2 regions of the Brachybacterium atlanticum genome follow, and region 1 is predicted to be linked to the other one. Evidence: predicted binding sites of a transcription regulator. Region 1 holds the regulator's gene; the other holds the start of a gene.
What was found. Region 1 encodes LexA, which represses DNA repair genes until DNA is damaged. Its sites were predicted from a motif close to TCGAACANNTGTTCGA; they were not measured.
Positions count from the first base shown of each region.

Region 2: the regulator LexA is predicted to act here: its motif matches at 4,136-4,151, upstream of imuA' (DnaE2-dependent mutagenesis accessory factor ImuA').

Region 1 is NZ_JAKJJW010000029.1:14,852-24,116, reverse strand. Features, by position in the region: gene L3K22_RS13010 (HelD family protein) at 1-174, shown strand, start outside; gene nrdR (transcriptional regulator NrdR) at 362-850, opposite strand; gene L3K22_RS13000 (LysM peptidoglycan-binding domain-containing protein) at 879-1,274, opposite strand; gene lexA (transcriptional repressor LexA) at 1,445-2,140, shown strand; gene L3K22_RS12990 (ATP-dependent DNA helicase) at 2,180-4,204, opposite strand; gene hflX (GTPase HflX) at 4,351-5,910, opposite strand; gene L3K22_RS12980 (class I SAM-dependent methyltransferase) at 6,107-6,721, shown strand; gene dapF (diaminopimelate epimerase) at 6,764-7,618, opposite strand; gene miaA (tRNA (adenosine(37)-N6)-dimethylallyltransferase MiaA) at 7,628-8,611, opposite strand; gene L3K22_RS12965 (YbjN domain-containing protein) at 8,821-9,243, shown strand.
Region 2 is NZ_JAKJJW010000001.1:25,632-34,896, forward strand. Features, by position in the region: gene L3K22_RS00125 (MFS transporter) at 1-1,125, opposite strand, end outside; gene L3K22_RS00130 (hemerythrin domain-containing protein) at 1,297-1,722, shown strand; gene L3K22_RS00135 (HAD family hydrolase) at 2,057-2,710, opposite strand; gene L3K22_RS00140 (NAD(P)-dependent alcohol dehydrogenase) at 2,707-3,738, opposite strand; gene imuA' (DnaE2-dependent mutagenesis accessory factor ImuA') at 4,193-5,020, shown strand; gene L3K22_RS00150 (Y-family DNA polymerase) at 5,020-6,801, shown strand; gene L3K22_RS00155 (winged helix-turn-helix domain-containing protein) at 6,962-7,546, shown strand; gene L3K22_RS00160 (hypothetical protein) at 7,537-7,989, shown strand; gene L3K22_RS00165 (error-prone DNA polymerase) at 7,992-9,265, shown strand, end outside.

The DNA.
Region 1 (9,265 bases):
GTGATGACGGCACAGGACGCGAAGGGCCTGGAGTTCGACATCGTGGTGATCGTGGAGCCGGCGGAGCTGATCGACGCGCACGGCGCGGGCGACCTCTACGTCGCGATGTCGCGCTCCACGCAGCACCTCGGGGTGGTCCACGCCCGGGAGCTCCCGGCCGGCATGGCGGGCTGAGCCCTCCGCCGACGCCCCCGGGTCCTCAGGGTCCCGGGACGGCGATCGGCGGCCGTGGCTTCCCCTCCACGACCGCCGATCTGGTGTGCACCTGGTCGGTGCACGAGGAATATCTTAAGCACAGTCCGACCCCCTCCTGCACCATGTCCAGGAATGTCTCCGGATCCGCGCAGACGGCGGACGGCGCTCAGCCCGTCGCGCCGCCCCCGGTGGTTGCTCCCTGCACCTGGGAGCCCTCGGCGCGCAGCCGCGCGATCGCGGCCTCGAAGTCGTCGAGGGAGTCGAAGTCCTGGTAGACGCTCGCGAAGCGCAGGTAGGCCACGAGGTCCAGCTCCTGGAGCGGCTGCAGGATCGACAGGCCCACCTGATGGGCGTCGATCTCCGCCTGCCCGCTGAGCCGGATGCTCTCCTCGACCCGCTGGGCGAGCAGGGCCAGCTGGTCGTCGCTGACCGGACGGCCCTGGCACGCCTTGCGGACGCCGGAGATGACCTTCGCCCGGCTGAAGGGCTCGCTCACTCCGGACCGCTTGAGGACCGACAGCGAAGCGGTCTCCGAGGTGGAGAAGCGGCGCGAGCAGCTGGGGCACTGACGGCGGCGCCGGATCGTCGCGCCGTCGTCGGACGTGCGCGAGTCGACGACGCGCGAATCGGGGTGGCGGCAGAACGGACAGTGCATCCGCTCAGGGTACCGGCACGACCCCCGCTCAGCGCGAGGCACCCTCCAGCACGGGCAGCTCGAGCTGCTGACCGGCCGTGATCCGGCCGGTGGGCAGGTGGTTGAGGCTGCGGACCTCGTTGACGAACTCGGCCTCGCCAACGCCCTCGGGGGCATGCTCGGCAGCGTAGTCCCAGAGGGTGTCGCCCGCCTCGACCGTGATCACGGCGGGCTGGGCGGGCTCGGTGCCCGCGAGGGCGGCGGGGAGGTCGAGCGCGAGGAGGGCGATCGCGGCGACCGCGAGGCCGAGCAGGAAGGCGACACCCGTGAGGAGGCGCCGGCCGCGGCGGGTCGGCTCGAGTCGAACACGCGGTCGAGCGACGGACTCGCAGGCCTGCTCGTCCTGCCGCGGGAAGGGAAGAACCGTGGCGGTGTGGGTACTCATCTCCGAACTCCTGTTCGATCGAATCTCTGTGCGACTGTAGCCCGCGCCGCTCGCGACACGCAAGAGGAACATCGAACACATGTTTGGCATCCCTCGCGTGCCGCCCTACGCTGGGCCACGAGGACAACGGAACCCGATGGGTCCGACAGACGACGCCAGGAGGCCGCACGATGACGCCGAGCACCCCCAAGCCGACCAGGGCCCGCGGCGATGCGCCGGCCGACGAGCGCACGGCCGGCCTGACGCGTCGCCAACGCCTCGTGCTCGAGACGATCAGCGAGGCCGTCGCCGCGCGCGGCTACCCGCCGTCGATGCGCGAGATCGGCGATGCCGTGGGCCTGACCTCCTCGTCCTCCGTCGCCCACCAGCTGCAGACCCTCGAGCGCAAGGGCTTCCTGCGCCGTGACCCCAAGCGTCCGCGCGCGATGGAGGTCGTGATGCCTGAGGCCGACGACGTCCCCGCCCCGCCCGTGGAGATCGAGCCCGGCGGCAGCTCGGTGAACGTCCCGCTGGTGGGCCGGATCGCCGCCGGCATCCCGATCACCGCCGAGGAGCAGGTCGAGGACGTCTTCACCCTTCCCGAGCGCCTGGTCGGCGGCGGGGACCTCTTCCTGCTGCAGGTGGTCGGCGACTCGATGATCGACGCCGCGATCTGCGACGGGGACTGGGTGGTGGTCCGCTCGCAGAGCACCGCGGAGAAGGGCGATATCGTCGCGGCGATGATCGACGGCGAGGCGACGGTGAAGACCTTCGTGCAGCGCGACGACCACGTGTGGCTGATGCCACACAACCCGGCCTTCGCCCCGATCCTCGGCGACCATGCCGAGATCCTCGGCAAGGTCGTCGCGGTGCTGCGCTCCGTCTGAGCTCCCGGGCTCGCGCTCCGCTGGAGCCCGCGGCGCGTTTCAGGAGCCCGCTGCGAGCCTCCGGAGCGCGCCGAGGGCGACCTCGGGGTCGACCGTCGGCCACAGCGGCGGCATCGATTCGCGCAGGAACGAGCCGTACCGTGCGGTCGACAGACGCGGATCGAGCACGGCGACCATCCCGCGATCCGTCTCTCGCCGGATCAGCCGCCCCGCCCCCTGGGCCAGCAGCAGCGCGGCGTGCTGGCCGGCGACGGCCATGAAGCCGTTGCCGCCGTGCTGGGCGATCCGCTCCTGGCGGGCCGACATCAGCGGGTCGTCCGGTCGGGGGAACGGGATCCGGTCGATGGTGACCAGACGCAGCGAGCGGCCGGAGACGTCCACGCCCTGCCACAGCGTGAGCGTGCCGAACAGGCTCGCGTCCTCGTCCTCGCGGAAGGTGCGCACGAGGTTCGCCATGGAGTCCTCGCCCTGCACCGCGACGGTCAGGTCCAGCCGTGCGCGGACGTGCTCGGCGGCGAGCTCCGCGCCACGGCGCGAGGAGAACAGGCACAGCGCTCCCCCGCGCGAGGCCTCCACCAGCTCGGTGAGGTGATCCAGCATCGCGGGCGAGGGGCCGTCGCGGCCCGGCTGCGGGAGGTGGCGGGCGGTGTAGAGGATGCCCTGGCGCCGGTAGTCGAAGGGGCTGCCCACGTCGATCCCCGCCCAGGCCCCGGAGTCCTCGGCGGCGGGGATCTCGTCCTCGGCGACCCGTCCCCGGCGGGCGAGGCCCACCTCCCCGGCGGCCGGCTCGAAGCGACCGCCGAGAGCGAGCGTCGCGGAGGTCAGCACCGCGGTGCGGTCCTCGAGGATCGCACCGCGCATCGCCGCGGCCACGCTCAGCGGCGCGACCTGCAGCGAGGCGCGGCCGGTCGCCTGCCCGCGGGAGACGGAGACGACGTCGTCCTCGCCCGGGTCGCTCAGGCGCTCGCACACGTCGATGATCTCCTGCAGGTTCGCCCGCACCGTCTTCCGCGCCCCGGCGGAGGAGTCGTCGCCGGCGTCCCTCGCGTCCGAGTGGGCGGTGCGCGCCTCGACGCGGACGTGGCCGACGGCATCGGCGAGCTGATCGGGCAGGTCGCCGAGCACGCGCCCGTCGGGGGCGAGCTCGAGCGCGGCGCGAAGCTCCTCCCCCGCATCGTCCAGCGCGGTCGCCGCGACGCCGAGACCGCGCAGGTCCCGCACCGCGCCGCGCAGCATGCCGGGGTTGAGGACCTCGGTGACGGCGCTGGTGACCCGGGCGGTGAGGTCATGGGCCTCGTCGAAGACGACGACGTCGTGCTCGGGGATGATGCCGTGGCGGTCGAAGGAGTCGATCGCGAGCAGCGCATGGTTCGTCACGACCACGTCCACCTCGCGCGCGACCTCGCGGCTGCGCTCGGCGAAGCAGTCCTGGATCATCGGGCAGGAGGTGCCGATGCACTGGTTCCCGGTGACGGACACCTGACGCCAGGCACGGTCCGAGACGGCGTCCTCGAGCGAGTCCCGATCCCCGGTATCGGTCTCCTCCGCCCACTCCCGCAGACGCTTGACCTGGGTCCCGAGCTTCTCGCCGCCGGTGCGGGAGGGGTCCGAGGACGCCTCGGAGAACAGAGCGCCGGGCTCGATGTCGACCGGATAGCCGCCGGCGATCTTGTGCTTGCACAGGTAGTTCGCGCGCCCCTTGAGCAGCGCGAAGGTCGGGGTGCGCGGCAGATGCGGGGCGAGCGCCTCGGCGAGCCGCGGCAGGTCCTTGCGCACGATCTGGGTCTGCAGCGCGATCGTCGCCGTGGAGATGACCACGGGGCGCCCGGTGACGAGCGCGTGCCGCATCGCGGGCACCAGATATCCCAGCGACTTGCCGGTGCCGGTGCCCGCCTGGACCAGGAGGTGCCGGCCGCCGGACATCGCCAGGTCGACCGCCTCCGCCATCGTCTGCTGGCCGGGGCGGGGCGAGCCCCCGACGGCGGAGACCGCGGCATCCATCAGGTCCGACAGCGGGACGTCGGCCGCCGCCGGGGCGACGGGATGCTCGGGTGCGGTGGTCATCGGATCAGCGTATCCGCGCGGGCACCGGGACCCGCCGAGGCGCACCCCGGTGTGCCCGATCTCCCGATGCCCGGGGCCTCGGTATCCCCGCGGCACCCGCGGCACCGGATCGTCGGGGCTCCGGGGACATCCGTCCCACCGCGGCCTCAGGACGAGGTGCGCATCTCCGCGGCGAGGGTCTCGTCCACGAGGGCGTGCACGCGGGTGCCCTCCATGAGGTGCTCCTCGGCAAGGACCTCCCCGGTGGTGTGGGCTCGGAAGACGAGGTCGCCGCGGGAGTACGGCACGACCAGGTCGACCTCGACCGCAGGGCGGGGCAGACGCTCGGCGATCAGCTCGCGCAGCTCCTCGATCCCCTCCCCCGTGCGGGCGGAGACCACGGCGCTGACCTCGACCTGGCTGCGCAGGCGCGCGATGGTCTCGGGCGCGGCGAGATCGGCCTTGTTCAGCACGACGATCTCGGGGACGTCGAAGCCCTCGATCTCGCCGAGCACGGTGCGGACCGCGGTGACCTGCCCCTCGGGGTCGGGATGGGAGGCGTCCACGACGTGCAGGAGCAGGTCCGAGTCGCCCACCTCCTCGAGCGTCGAGCGGAACGCCTCGACCAGCTGCGTGGGCAGGTGGCGCACGAAGCCGACGGTGTCGGCGAAGGTGAACTCGCGCCCGTCCGGGGTGGTGGCGCGGCGGACGGTCGGGTCCAGGGTCGCGAACAGCGCGTTCTCGACCAGCGCCCCGGCGCCGGTGAGCCGGTTCAGCAGGGAGGACTTGCCAGCGTTGGTGTAGCCGGCGATCGCGACGGCCGGCACCTGGTGGCGGCGGCGGTCGGCGCGCTGCGCCTCGCGTCCGGGGGCCATGAGCCGGATCTCGCGGCGCAGCTTCGCCATCCGGTCTCGGATGCGACGGCGGTCCAGCTCGATCTTCGTCTCGCCCGGGCCGCGAGAGCCCATGCCGGCGCCGGCGCCGCCCACCTGGCCGCCGGCCTGACGGGACATGGACTCGCCCCAGCCGCGCAGACGCGGCAGGAGGTACTCGAGCTGGGCGAGCTCGACCTGGGCCTTGCCCTCCCGGGACTTCGCGTGCTGGGCGAAGATGTCCAGGATCAGGGCGGTGCGGTCGATGACCTTGACCTTGACGATGTCCTCGAGGGCGCGGCGCTGGCCGGGAGCGAGCTCGCCGTCGGCGATCACGGTGTCCGCCCCGGACTCGGCGACGATGTCGGCGAGCTCGGCGGCCTTGCCCTTGCCGAGGAAGGTCGCGGGGTCGGGGTGGGCACGGCGCTGGAGGATCCCGTCGAGCACCTCGGAGCCGGCGGTCTCGGCGAGCGCGGCGAGCTCGCGCAGGCTCGTCTCGGCCTCGTCGGAGTTGCCGGAGGTGTACAGACCCGCGAGGACCACGCGCTCCAGACGCAGCTGGCGGTACTCGACCTCGGAGACGTCCTCGAGCTCGGTGGAGAGCCCGGCGACGCGGCGCAGCGCCTGGCGGTCGGCGAGGTCGTACTGCTCGCCGTCGGCCTCCGAGGAGAAGGTGGTGCCCTGGACGGAGGCGTCGCCGCGGGAGAGGATCCGCTCGGTGAGCGGGTCGCGACGGGGACCGACGGGCGCGGGGTCCTCCGCTGCGGGAGAGTGCTCGACGGCCCCGGTCCTTCCCGTGCTGGTCCCGTCGACGTCGCGGTCGGAATCGGGTTCGGGATGGAAGGCGATGGGCACGATCGGGGCACTCCTCTGGGTCGGGTGAAGCGGTCGTCCCAGAATCCCACGTCCTCTCGTCCGGGTCGAGGGATTTTGCGCTGGGCGGAGCCGGATCACGGTCGGATCACGCCCCGAACGCGGGGGACGGCCAGGATCAGGGCACGGGCCGCTCCGTGCGTCGCCGTGAGGGGCCGGGGCTCCGTATCCTGCGGGGGTGGACGAGCACTACTTCACCGCGAACCCCTCCGCCCCGGACCGTCGATTCCCGCTGCCTGTGCGTCTGGCCGGGCGGGACCTGGACCTCGTCTCCTCCTCCGCCGTGTTCAGCGGGCACGGGCTCGACAAGGCGACGGCGGTGCTGCTGGACCGCCTCGACGAGGTCGCGGAGCCCCCGGAGGGCGGCACGCTCGTGGACCTCGGGTGCGGATGGGGGCCGATCGCCCTGACGGCGGCGCTGCGGCATCCCGGGGTCGAGGTGTGGGCGGTGGACGTCAGCGAGCGCGCCCGCGAGCTGACCGCCGAGAACGCTCGTCGTGCGGGCGTGGAGAACCTGCGGGTTCTCGCGCCGGAGGAGATCCCCGGGGATCTCGCCGTGGACACCCTGTGGTCGAATCCGCCGATCCGCATCGGGAAGCCGGCGCTGCACGAGCTCCTGCGCGAGTGGACGGCGCGTCTGCGGCCGACGGGCACCGCCGCGCTGGTGGTGGGGAAGAACCTCGGCGCCGACCCGCTCGCGCGCTGGCTCGGCGAGCTGCTGCCCGCGCGGGAGGTCGGCAAGGCGGCGAGCGCGAAGGGCTTCCGGGTGCTGGAGATCGGTCCCGAGAGCTGACGGGGCGGCGGCAGCGCTCCCGCTCCGCCGGCGCTCAGGCGTTCAGGCGCTCAGCAGGGTCGTCCCGTCGGCGACCAGCTGGGCGGGGCCGCTGAGCGTGACCTCCCCCTCCTCGGTCCAGCCCACCTCGAGCCGCCCGCCGGGCACGTCCACCGTCCACGGCGTGCGGGACTCGTCCGCGGCGCGCAGCGCCGCGGCGACCGCGACGGCGGCGACGCCGGTGCCGCAGGACCGGGTCTCCCCCACCCCGCGCTCGTGGACGCGCATCGCGACGTGGTGCGGACCGCGCTCGCTGACCAGCTCGATGTTCGCCCCGTCCACCGGCTCCGGGTCCAGGGCGGGTCGGCGTGAGAGGTCGAGGCCGTCGAGGTCCATGTCCGCGGGCAGGAAGGCGACGGCGTGAGGATTGCCCATGTCGACGTCGGTCGCGTCTAGGCGCAGCTCGGCGATCTCGACCGTGCGCGCCTCGAAGGCCGTGCGGGAGGCGCCCATGCCGACGCGGACCTGCCAGGCAGCGCCAGGGCCCGTCGGCCGCTCGAGGATCTCGACGCCGCGCACACCGGCGCGGGTGAGGATCGTGAAGCGGTCCTCGCGGACGTGCCCGGCCCGCTGGAGGTGCGCGGCCAGGACGCGGACCCCGTTGCCGCACATCTCCGCGATCGAGCCGTCGGCGTTGCGGTAGTCCATGAACCATTCGGGGGCGTCGTCAGGGGCATCGATCCCGGCGGCGCGGGAGCGGACGGCGCGGATCACGCCGTCGCCGCCGATCCCGGCACGGCGGTCGGCGAGCGCGGCGACGCGGGCGGCGTCCAGCTCGAGCCGGCCGTCGGGGTCGTCGAGGATCACGAAGTCGTTCTCGGTGCCGTGGCCCTTGGTGAAGGCGAGGGGTGCGCTCATGGCGGAAGCCTACGGCCGGGACCCGACGGCCGCTGTGTCCTGCGCCTCGAGGACGGCGAGCGCTCGCGTGAGGAGGGGGGTGCCGTCCGCGTCCTCGTCCGCGTCGAGCCAGTGCACCCGCGCATCGCGGCGGAACCAGGTGTCCTGCTTGCGGACCAGCCGGCGGGTGCCGGTGACCGTGTCCTGGATCGCCTGGGCGCAGTCGAGGGCGCCGTCGAGCACGGCCAGGCCCTGCTCGTAGCCGATCGCGCGGCGTGCGGTGAGGCCGCGGTCGAGCCCCTGCTCCCGCAGCGCGCGGATCTCCTCGAGCAGTCCGGCCTCGACCATGCGGTCCACGCGCACGGCGATCCGTTCGTGGAGCAGGGCGCGGTCGCGGCGCAGCCCGATCTGCACCGTGGAGGCGTCGGCGTACAGGGGGCGGGGCAGGAAGGCGGTGAAGGGCCGCCCGGTGAGGGCGCCGACCTCGAGGGCGCGCACGATCCGGCGCGCGTCGCGGGGGCCGATGATCCCTGCGGCCTCGGGGTCGCTCGCGGCGAGCTCGCGGTGCAGCGCCTCCGTCCCCTCCTGCGCGATGCGCTGCTCGAGGCGCTCGCGCAGGGCGGCGTCGGTGGGCGGGAACTCGATGTCGTCGAGCACGGCGCGCACGTACAGCCCGGAGCCGCCGACCAGGATCGGGGTCCTGCGCCGGGACCGGATCGCGGCGATCGCCTCACGCGCGTCGCGCTGATAGGCGGAGACGCTGGCCTCCTCGGTGACCTCGAGGACGTCCAGCAGGTGATGAGGCACCCCGGCGCGCTCCTCGGGGGTGACCTTCGCGGTGCCGATGTCCATGCCGCGGTACAGCTGGAGGGCGTCGGCGTTGATCACCTCGCCGTCGAGCTGCCGGGCCAGGGCGATCGCGAGGTCCGACTTGCCCGTCGCGGTCGCGCCCACCACGGCGATCAGCGGCGTGTCCGCCGAGGCGGGGGCGGGGTCCTGCGCGCTGTGCTCCACAGCCCGCACTGTAGTCGTGTGGGAGGTGTCACCGGGCTCCCGGGGGCACGGGCCCTGCCCGGTTCCCCGGTGGAGGGAGTAGGGTGATCGGCGATCCTGGCACGGACACGCCTGCCAGGCCCTACGTCCAACGCCCGAGGTGGGAAGTGACTGCACCGAACGAGTCCCCTGTCAGGACGGACTCGGCCACTGGTCTGGCCCCTGTGAGCATGGCGAGGCTCGAGGAGAGCCTCACGCGCCATGGCTATGCCTTCGTCGAGGACGACGAGCACGCGGAGATCGTCCGCGCGCGCTTCGACGACTACCGCTTCCAGTTCATGCTCACCGGAGAGGGCCTCGGCGTGCTGCAGACCCGCGGCCGCTGGAGCCATTCGGTGGACGTCTCGCGCAAGGTCGAGATGATCAAGCTCTGCAACGAGTGGAACATGAACCGCATCTGGCCGAAGGTCTACGTGCGCCGCGAGTCCGAGGGTCTCCTCGGCGTGTACGGCGAGCTGGCCGCGGACTTCCGCGCCGGCGCCCTCGACTCCCAGATCGACAGCGCGATCAAGTGCGGGCTCAGCACCGTGATCGCCTTCTTCCACAGCCTGGAGGAGCGTCTCGGCGCCGAGCTCGACGACCTCGACACCTGATCCCCGCCTCCGGCGGACCACG
Region 2 (9,265 bases), on a different contig from region 1:
GGTCAGCACCGCGCAGATCGCGAAGATGCCGCGCTGTCCCAGCTGCGGCAGCGCCCCGGCGGCGATGATCGGCCCGGACAGGATCGCGCCGACGCGCCTCGCGTTCATGAACAGCCCCGTGGACATCCCCGCCCCCGGTATCAGGTCCTGGAAGAGGGTCAGCCCGATCCCGGAGATCGCGGCGAAGCCGAGCGCGTTCGGGATCTGCAGCACGAGCAGCAGCACCGGCTCGGTGACCAGCATCAGCCCGGTGTAGTAGACGGCCGAGAGCACGGCGCCGACCGCGACCAGGGTGAGGTGCGAGATGCGGTCGCCGAGGCGGCCGATGATCATCAGCGCCGGCACCTCGAGCGCGGCGGCGACGCCGAGCACGATCCCCGCCCACATGACGCCGAGGCCCACCGTCTCGGTGACGTACAGCGCCATGAACGTCATCGCCGTCGCATTCGTGGCCTGGAACAGCACGAACGCACCGATGATCACGACGGTCGCCGTCCGGCTGCCGGGCGGCAGCGCGTGCGGGGAGCGGGTCGGTTCCGGCGCCTCCGCGGCCGCGGAGCGGTGGTGCCGCATCATCACTGCGGTCATCACGATGTTCACCACCGCGATCACCACCAGTGCCAGCAGGATCCCGCGTGCCCCTGCCCAGCCGATGATCGCGGTCGCGAGCGGCGGCCCGCCTATCCAGGCCGCGGAGATGATCGCGCGGGTGTCGACGATCGTGGAGGTGGCCGCGCCGACGTCCCGCAGATGGGCGAACAGCATCGTGGTGCCGAGCCCCGCCGGGCCGCCGAGGACCACCAGCGCCACCGTCGCGAGCGGCAGCGTGCTCACCGCGGCGAGCGCTGCGGCCAGCGCGATCGTCAGCACCGCGGCGGCCATCAGCATCGGCAGGTAGGTGCGGCGCCGGTCCGTCCAGGCGGGCAGCACGATCGAGGCGATGAAGCCGCCGGCGTTGTAGATCGCCAGCGACCAGCCGATGTCCGCGGTGGAAGCGTCGTAGAGCGTGGCGAGGATCAGGGCGAGCGCGGGGCTCAGCAGCGAGGAGTGCAGTCCCCACAGCAGCGCCGCCGACGGCACGAGCAGGCGGGGGGCGAGGGGGCGCCGCGGGGCATCGGAGGGCATGGAGATCCTTCATCGTTCGGAGGTCGAGCTCCCGGCACGCTATGCCGCCGCCGTCCTCGCCGGGAGGAACTGCCGGGGCACCCCTCAGCTGCGACGCGCGAGCAGACTGATCGTGTTCGGCAGCCGCCCGTCCCAGGCGGCGGCCGGCTCCTCCCCGTCGGGTCGCCAGAGATGAGGCGCGTGCATGTGCGCCTGCGTGAGGCACTAAGGGTCACCCGCGAGTCCGCGGACCGCGGCGGGAGCGCCGAGGACCCCGCCCGGGAGCTGCTGCTGTTCTGCCACGGGTTCTGCAGCGCGCTGGACGCGCACCACACGGGGGATGGCCGCACCCTGTTCCCGGCGATCGAGGCCGCCCGCCGCGACCTCGCGCCCGTGCTGCGCGCCCTCCAGCAGGACCATTCCATGATCGGCCACCTGCTCGGGGGTCTCGAGGCGGCGGTGAGTTCACGCTCCTCCCCGGAGGTGCTCGCGAGACACCTCGAGGGCATCGCCGCGATCATGGAGAGCCACTTCTGCTACGAGGAGCGGCAGCTGCTCACCGTGCTCGAGGGCCTCGCCCTCGACGCGGACCCGGGGGAGGCGCTGGGGACGCTGTGACGGTGATGAGGTCCGGGAAGGCGGGGGAGGCCCAGTACTCCTCGGCCGTGGGCCCGGCATCGACCTGCCCGATGCTCACGAGCCACGCGACCATCACCATGCCGTGGGTGGCGATGAGCAGGTCGTCCTCGGGCTCCTGGTCGGCGACTCCCGCTGCGAACCGCCGGGCGGCCTCGGCCATGCTCTCCCAGCTCACGTGCCGGGCGTCCGGCTCGCCGCGGATCCACGCTCCGCGCCGCTCCCGGGCCTTGTCGTCGAAGGGCTTCCGGGTCTCTCCACCTCGCCGAAGCGAGGGTCGATCAGCGGCTCCCGTCCGGTCGCCGCCGATGAACGCTCACCGGTGCCTCGCGAGGAGGATGCCCAGCAGCTCCGCGGTGGTCGGCGCGGTCAGCGTCGGCTCCCACGGATGGGCCCACGACCTCCCGTGGGAGACCCAGCCGGTAGAGAATCCCGCAGCCCGGCCTCCCTCGATGTCCGGCGTCGCATGATCGCCGATCATCCAGGTCTCTGCGCTCCGCTCCATCCCGTCGACGGCGAGCGCGAAGATCTCCGGATCCGGCTTCTTCACACCGGCCGCCTCCGAGATCACCACCCGGTCCAGCAGGGGACCGAGACCCGTGCGCTCGAGCTTCGCCGTCTGCTGCACGACCGTGCCGTTCGTCACCAGCACCAGCTCCGCGCCGATCCCGCGCAGCTCCTGAAGCGCCTCCGGGATCCCCGGATAGCAGGCGATGCCCTCCACGACACCGAGCTGCAGGTGCTCCTGGATCTCCTCGGCCGACGCGCCCGGTCGCAGCCGCCGGACGATCTGCGCCGCGAGCTCGGCACGCGGCCGGTAGCCGCCCCGGTCGGCCTCCCCGAGCCAGTCGAGGTCGTCGGGATCGGCACCGATCCCTTCGATGAACGAGCACGCCCAGTCCTCGAAGGCCCGCCGCCGGTCCACCAGGGTGCCGTCCAGGTCCAGGAGGACCAGCGGCGGTCTCCTCACAGCGCGATCTGGATCTTCACGTCCGTCGGTCGGCCCTCGAGGAAGCGCTCGAACGCCTGGACCGAGTCGTCGAAGGCGAAGGTCTCCGAGACGAAGGGGGAGAGGTCCACGGCCTCGCTCGCAGCGAGGTCGATCGCCTTCTGGTGCACGTTCGCGTAGCGGAACACCGTCTCGAGCGAGACGCCGCGGCTCTGGGCGGTGGCGATGTCGAAGGGCACCGGATCCACCGGCATGCCTACAAGGACGATGCGGCCGCCCGGTGCGGGCAGTGCCCACAGGGCTTTGTACGCGGGAGCGGCGCCGGTGGCCTCGAAGACGACCTGCGGGCCCCAGCCGCCGGTCGCGTCGCGCACCGTCTCGCCGAGGTCCTGCTGGGTGGCGTCGACCGTGACGATGCCGTCGATCCCGTCGAGCAGCGCGAGCTTCTCCGGCAGGACGTCGGAGATGAAGACGGTGCTGGCACCGCCGGCGAGCGCGGCGAGCGCGGTCATGATCCCGATCGTGCCGGCGCCGACCACGGCGGCGACGTCTCCGGGGGAGATCTCCGCCTTGGTCGCGGCGAACATGCCGACCGCGAAGGGCTCGATCAGCGCGCCCTCGGCGAAGCTCATCGACTTCGGGAGCCTGTACGTGTAGGCGGCGGGGTGGAGCACCTCGTCGGCGAGACAGCCGTGGATGGGAGGGGTCGCCCAGAACTCGACGCCGGGGTCGACGTTGTAGTTGCCCTCCTTGACTGCGCGGGAGGTGGGGTCCGGGACGCCCGGCTCCATGACCACGCGGTCGCCGACGGCGAGATCCGTGACGCCCTCGCCGACCTCGAGGACGGTGCCGGCGCCCTCGTGGCCGAGAATCATCGGCGCCTCGACGACGAACGGGCCGATCTTCCCGTCGGTCCAGTAGTGCACGTCCGAGGCGCAGATGCCGACGGTGTGCATCGCGATCCTCACCTGGCCTGGGCCGGGAGCACCCGGCGCCTCGACCTCCTCGATCGACATCCGGTTCTTCTCGTGCAGCACCAGCGCTCGCATCCCAGTCCTCTCCTTCGATGTGCGGTCCGTCTCATGATCGCAGAGGAGCGGCGGGGGAGGAGGGGAGGTCCGACGACGCACGGAGCGCCTCCCGCCCCGCCCCGCCTGCGCCTCGCCACCCCCGCGTGGACGATCCGCTCGTCGGAGCGCTCAGTCCGCCCGTTCTGCCCCGCGGCTTCGCGCTCGCCCTGCCCCGCGGCTCCCCGCCACCCCAAGGGACAGGTGCATGTGTTCGTTTTTCGACGTACATCACGTACATCACGTACGCGCTTTTCTTGCCGGGCACCCCCACCCGCCCCGCCCGCCCTCGTCTGTCACACCCCTCCCCGAGGCTTCGTATGCACGTTCGATGTCACGACCTGGGCGCCTTGAGCGCCACCCCGCCGGGGCGTACAGTTCGAACTCCTGTTCGAACACGTGCGGAGGAACGGCGAGGGCCGGAAGGAGGAGCGCGATGGGCACCGCCCTGCAGATCGAGGACCGTGAGGAGCGGCTGTCCCGGGCCCGGGCCGCGCTCGGGGCGGCCGAGCGCTCCGCCGCCCGCTGGGGCGGACGGATCGACCGCACCGCCCTGCAGCCCTCGGCGCGCCCCGTCTCCGAGTCCGCGGACGACGGGCTCGGCACCCGTCTGCCGGTCCCGGGGCCGCTCCGGACGCTGTTCCCGCGCGGGAGTCTGCGCGCCGGCAGCTCCGTGGCGCTCGAGGGCGCCGCGAGCACCTCGCTGCTGCTGTCCCTCGCGGTCGCCGCGGCGGGGGAGGACTCCTGGTGCGCGATCGCCGGGATGCCCGATCTGGGGCTGCGCTCCGCGATGGACGCGGGCCTGGATCCCTGCCGCCTCGCCCTCGCTCCGGCGGACGGCGAGCAGCGTCCCCAGGTGCTCTCCGCCCTCGCCGACGGGGTGGGCGTGCTCGTGCTCGGCCCCGACCTGGACCTCGCCCCGGCGCTCTGGCGCAGCCTGCTGGGCCGGGCCCGCACCGCCGACACCCTCGTCCTCGCCGCCGCCCCGCCCGGCCGCGCCGACCTCACGCTGCGCTCCACCGCTCGGGGATGGTCCGGCCTCGGCCAGGGCTCGGGACGACTGCGTCGGCGCCGTCTCGAGATCACCGCCGAGGGCCGCGGCATCGCCGGCCACCGGTCGGCCGAGGTGCTGCTGCCGCAGGTGGACGGAATGCTCGCAGCGATTCCCGCCGGTGCGCCGGCGGGGGCTGCGGCCCGTCCGGCGGCGGTCTCGGAGCGGCGTCCGGCGATGCAGCTCCTGCCGAGCGTGCGGAGGGCCGGGTGATGAGCGTGCACGCCCCCGCCGACCTCCACGCCCCCGCCGCGGCCGGCCCCGCTGCTGTCGACGCCGCCACCGCCCGGGCGACCCGCACCGTCGCCGTGACCGTCCCGGACTGGCCGCTGCTGGCCGCGCTGGACCGCCACCAGCGACGCCTCGAGGCCGCCGCAGGGGAGGAGGACGCCCCCGCGCCGGCCCCGCTCGATCTCGCCGCCGTCCCGGTGATCCTGCTCGACCAGCACCGCGTCACCCATGCCGGCGCCGCCGCCCTCGAGGCCGGGGTGCGCCCGGGGATGACGCGCCGCGCCGCCCGGGCCGCCTGTCCCGAGGCGCTCGTGCTGGAGGCCGACCGCGAGCAGGAGACCGCGCTGTTCGAGCTGGTCGCCGCCGCGGTGGACACGATCGCGGCCGGGGTGGACGTGCTGCGCCCCGGGGTGCTGCTGATGTCCGCCCGAGGGCCGGCCCGCCACCAGGGCGGGGAGGGGCGCCTCGCCGAGCGGATCCTGGACGCGGTCGCCGACCTCACCGGCTGGGACTGCGCCGTCGGGATCGCCGACGGCCCCTTCGCCGCACTGCTCGCCTCCGGGCCGGGCCGGATCGTGCACGAGGGCCGCAGCGCCGACTACCTCGCCCCGCACCCGATCCAGGCCCTGCGCAGCGCCCCCGTCGGCCCCGGCTGGGGCCATCGCGGCCAGCCCTCGGCCGCCCGCCCCGAACGACGCCTCGACCTCGCCGAGACGGTCGATCTGCTGCAGCGACTCGGGATCACGACCCTCGGCGATCTCGCCGCCCTGCCCTCGGCCGCGGTCGCCGACCGCTTCGGCCCGGACGTCGCGACGCTGCACCTGCTCGCGCGCGGGCAGGAGCCCGCTCCGCCCGCCGCGCACCATCCCACCCAGCCGCTGCTGGCCGAGACGACGCTGGAGACCCCGCTGGTGCGCACCGACCAGGCAGCCTTCATCGCGCGTCCGCTGGCCGAGCAGCTGCACGCGATGCTGGTCGAACGAGGGCTGGTGTGCACCAGGCTGCGGATCGTGGCCCGCACCGAGGGCGGCGAGGAGATGGAGCGCACCTGGCGTCACGACGGGGCGCTGACCGTCGCCGACGTCGTGGACCGCATCCGCTGGCAGTGCGACGGATGGATCACCCGGGCGCGGCTCGGCGGTCCTGCGACCGGGGCGATCACCCGGATCGGGCTGCATCCTCTGCAGCTGGCCCCGGCGGGGGAGAACGCGCCCGCGCTGTGGGGCAGCGCCGGGGAGGCGGCGCAGCGGGCTTCCCGTGCGCTCGCCCGCGCGCAGGGCCTGGCGGGGGAGGAGGCGGTGCAGGTCCCGGCCCTCGTCGGTGGAAGGCTGCTGGCCGAGGAGGTCGCCCTGGTGCCCTGGCGCAGCGAGAAGCCCGCACGGCGCGAGGGTCCCTGGCCCGGCGCCCTGCCCCGCCCGGTGCCCGCGACCGTGTTCCGTGACCCGCCCGCGGTGCGGCTCGAGGACGTCGCGGGCCGTCCCGTCGTGGTCACCGCCCGTGGTCTGCTGAGCGGCGCGCCGGCCCGCCTGCTCGTCCTCGCCCCGGGCGCGCCGGCGCTGCAGCGGGCCGGGCTGCGCGCCGGCTCGGGCTGCCAGGTGCTCGCCCATGCCGCTCCCGTCGTGCTCGACGAGCGCTGGTGGGCGCGGGACGGCAGGCGCGCCGCGCGCCTGCAGCTCGTGGTGCGCGGAGCGAGCGCCGAGGAGGTCGCCGTGCTCGCCCTGTCCCGGGCGGGGGAGTGGACGCTGGAGGGGCTCTATGACTGAGGCGACGTGCTGCGAGGGACGAGCGGCAGGAGCGCAGTCGGAAAGCACCGCTGAGGCGACGTGCTGCGAGGGACGAGCGGCAGAAACGCGGGCAGAGGGGGCCGGGCCTGAAGTCCGGGACCTCTTGAGTGTCAAAATAATGGAGGATATCCTCCGTTATATGAGAACTGAAGCGCCGCTGCTCGCTCCTATCTTCCGCTCGGACGGCCAGGCTCGTCTGCTGTCCGCTCTCATGCTCGAGGACGAGGAGCGGAGTCTCACCCAGCTCGCCGAGCAGACCGGACTGGCGTACCCCTCCGTCCATCGGGAAGCCACCCGACTTCTCCAGGCGGGGATCCTGACCGAGCGCCAGGCAGGACGCACACGTCTGCTCCGCGCCGACCCGGACAGCCCCCTCGTCGCCCCCCTGCGGGAGATCCTCCTCATCACCACCGGGCCCGTTCCGCTGCTGAAGGACGAGCTCTCCCGGATCCACGGGATCGAGAGCGCATTCCTCCACGGCTCCTTCGCCGCACGGATGCGACGGGTGGACGGTCCTGCTCCGAACGACATCGATCTCATGATCATCGGGACCCCGGACCCCGATGCGGTGTACGACGCCTGCGGACGGGTCGAGGAGATCGTGCACCGCCCGGTCAATCCCACCATCACCACCCGCAGCGAGTTCGATCGCGACTCGGGATTCCATACCCGGGTGCGGAACAGTCCTACCGTCCCCGTCCTCGGAGAGCTGCCATGGCCATGACCCCGCTCGACCCGAACCAGGAGCAGTCAGTGCGCGCTCTCGTCGCCGCGCGCCGACTGGAACAGGTGCCCGCCGACCTGCGGCGTGCAGAGCTGTTCCTGGAGAAGGCTCGTCGTCGTCTCGCGGACCTCGACAACCTCACCTGGGCGGAGAGTCGATACAACCTCGCCTACGACGCCGCACATGACGTCGGAGAAGCGCTGCTGGCCGCCTACGGGTACCGGACGACCAACGGACCGGGACAGCACGAGGCGCTGGGACGCTTCCTGAGGGCAGTGCTGACCACGCCCCCAGGGCAGTCAGGGGCACGACGATTCGATCAGATGCGCCGTGCACGCAACCAGCTGCGCTACGAGGCCTCCAGCGTCGGGGACGCGGATGCCGACGTGGCGAGCAGGGCGGCTCGGGCGCTGCACGACGGCGCGGCAGCGCGGGGCATCTGACCATGGCCCGCTGGTTCCTGGGCCCGCCCGCGTGGAAGGACCTCGAGGCGGTCCTCTCGGACCGTCCCGCCGAGCTGGTCTCCCCGCCGATCGTCGTCGAGCACACCGGGAAGCAGGCGGAGGATCCGTACCGCCCTGCCCGTCACGTCGAGTACGCGGAGCTGCACGCCCACTCCCACTTCAGCTTCCTCGACGGCGCCTCGAGCCCCGAGGACATGGCCATCCAGGCGGCCCGGCTCGGGCTCGGCGCGATCGCGCTGGTGGACCACGACGGGCTGCCCGGGGTGGTGCAGGCGGCGAAGGCCGCGGCCGAGGCGGGGATCGCGACCGTGTTCGGCGCCGAGCTGACCATCGGCCTCGAGCCCGGGGCCGAGACCGCGAGCAGCACCCCCGTGACCTCCGCACCCCGCACCGGAACGCCCGACCCCGAGGGGGAGCACCTGCTGGTGCTGGTGCGGGACGAGACCGGGTACCGCCGCCTCTCCGCCGCGATCGCCCGCGCCCACTTGGGCAGCGGGCAGAAGGCCGCACCCCGCTACCGCCTCGCCGAGCTGTCGCGGATCGCCCGGGAGGGGCACTGGCTGATCCTCACCGGCTGCCGCAAGGGCGCCGTGACCCGGGCCGCGAGCGCGCGCCTGGCCGAGGGCGACCTCGAAGGCGCCGCGCATGCCGCCGCGGAGCAGATCGCGCGTCTGGTGGAGCTGTTCGGTCTCGGGAACGTCGCCGTCGAGCTGATCGTCGGCGGCGGGGGAGAGGCCGACGAGCTCCACGACGCGCTCGCCCAGGGCGCCCGCCTGGTGCGCGAGTCGCACGGGCTGGACGCGGTCTCGCTGCCGCTGGTGGCGAGCACGAACGCGCACTACGCCCGCCCCTCGGACAAGCGCCTGGCCGACACCCACGCCGCCCTGCGCGCCGGAGGGTCGCTGGAGAGCGCCGACCCCCATCTCGCCTCCCGCCCCGCGCACCTGCACAGCGGGGAGGAGATGGCGCAGCTGCTGCCCCGCTATCCCGCCGCGATCACGCAGGCGGCGCAGCTCGGCCGCGACTGCGCCCTGGACCTGCGCCTGCTCGCCCCCGACCTGCCTCCCTTCCCCGTCCCCGCCGGGCACGACGAGGCGAGCTGGCTGGTGGAGCTGGTGGAGATCGAGGGGCGCGAGCGCTACGGGCCGCGGCCCGCACCGGGCCGTCCCGAGAAGATCCCCGGGGCGTGGGCGCAGATCGACCACGAGCTGAAGGTCATCACCGACCTGCACTTCCCCGGCTACTTCCTGATCGT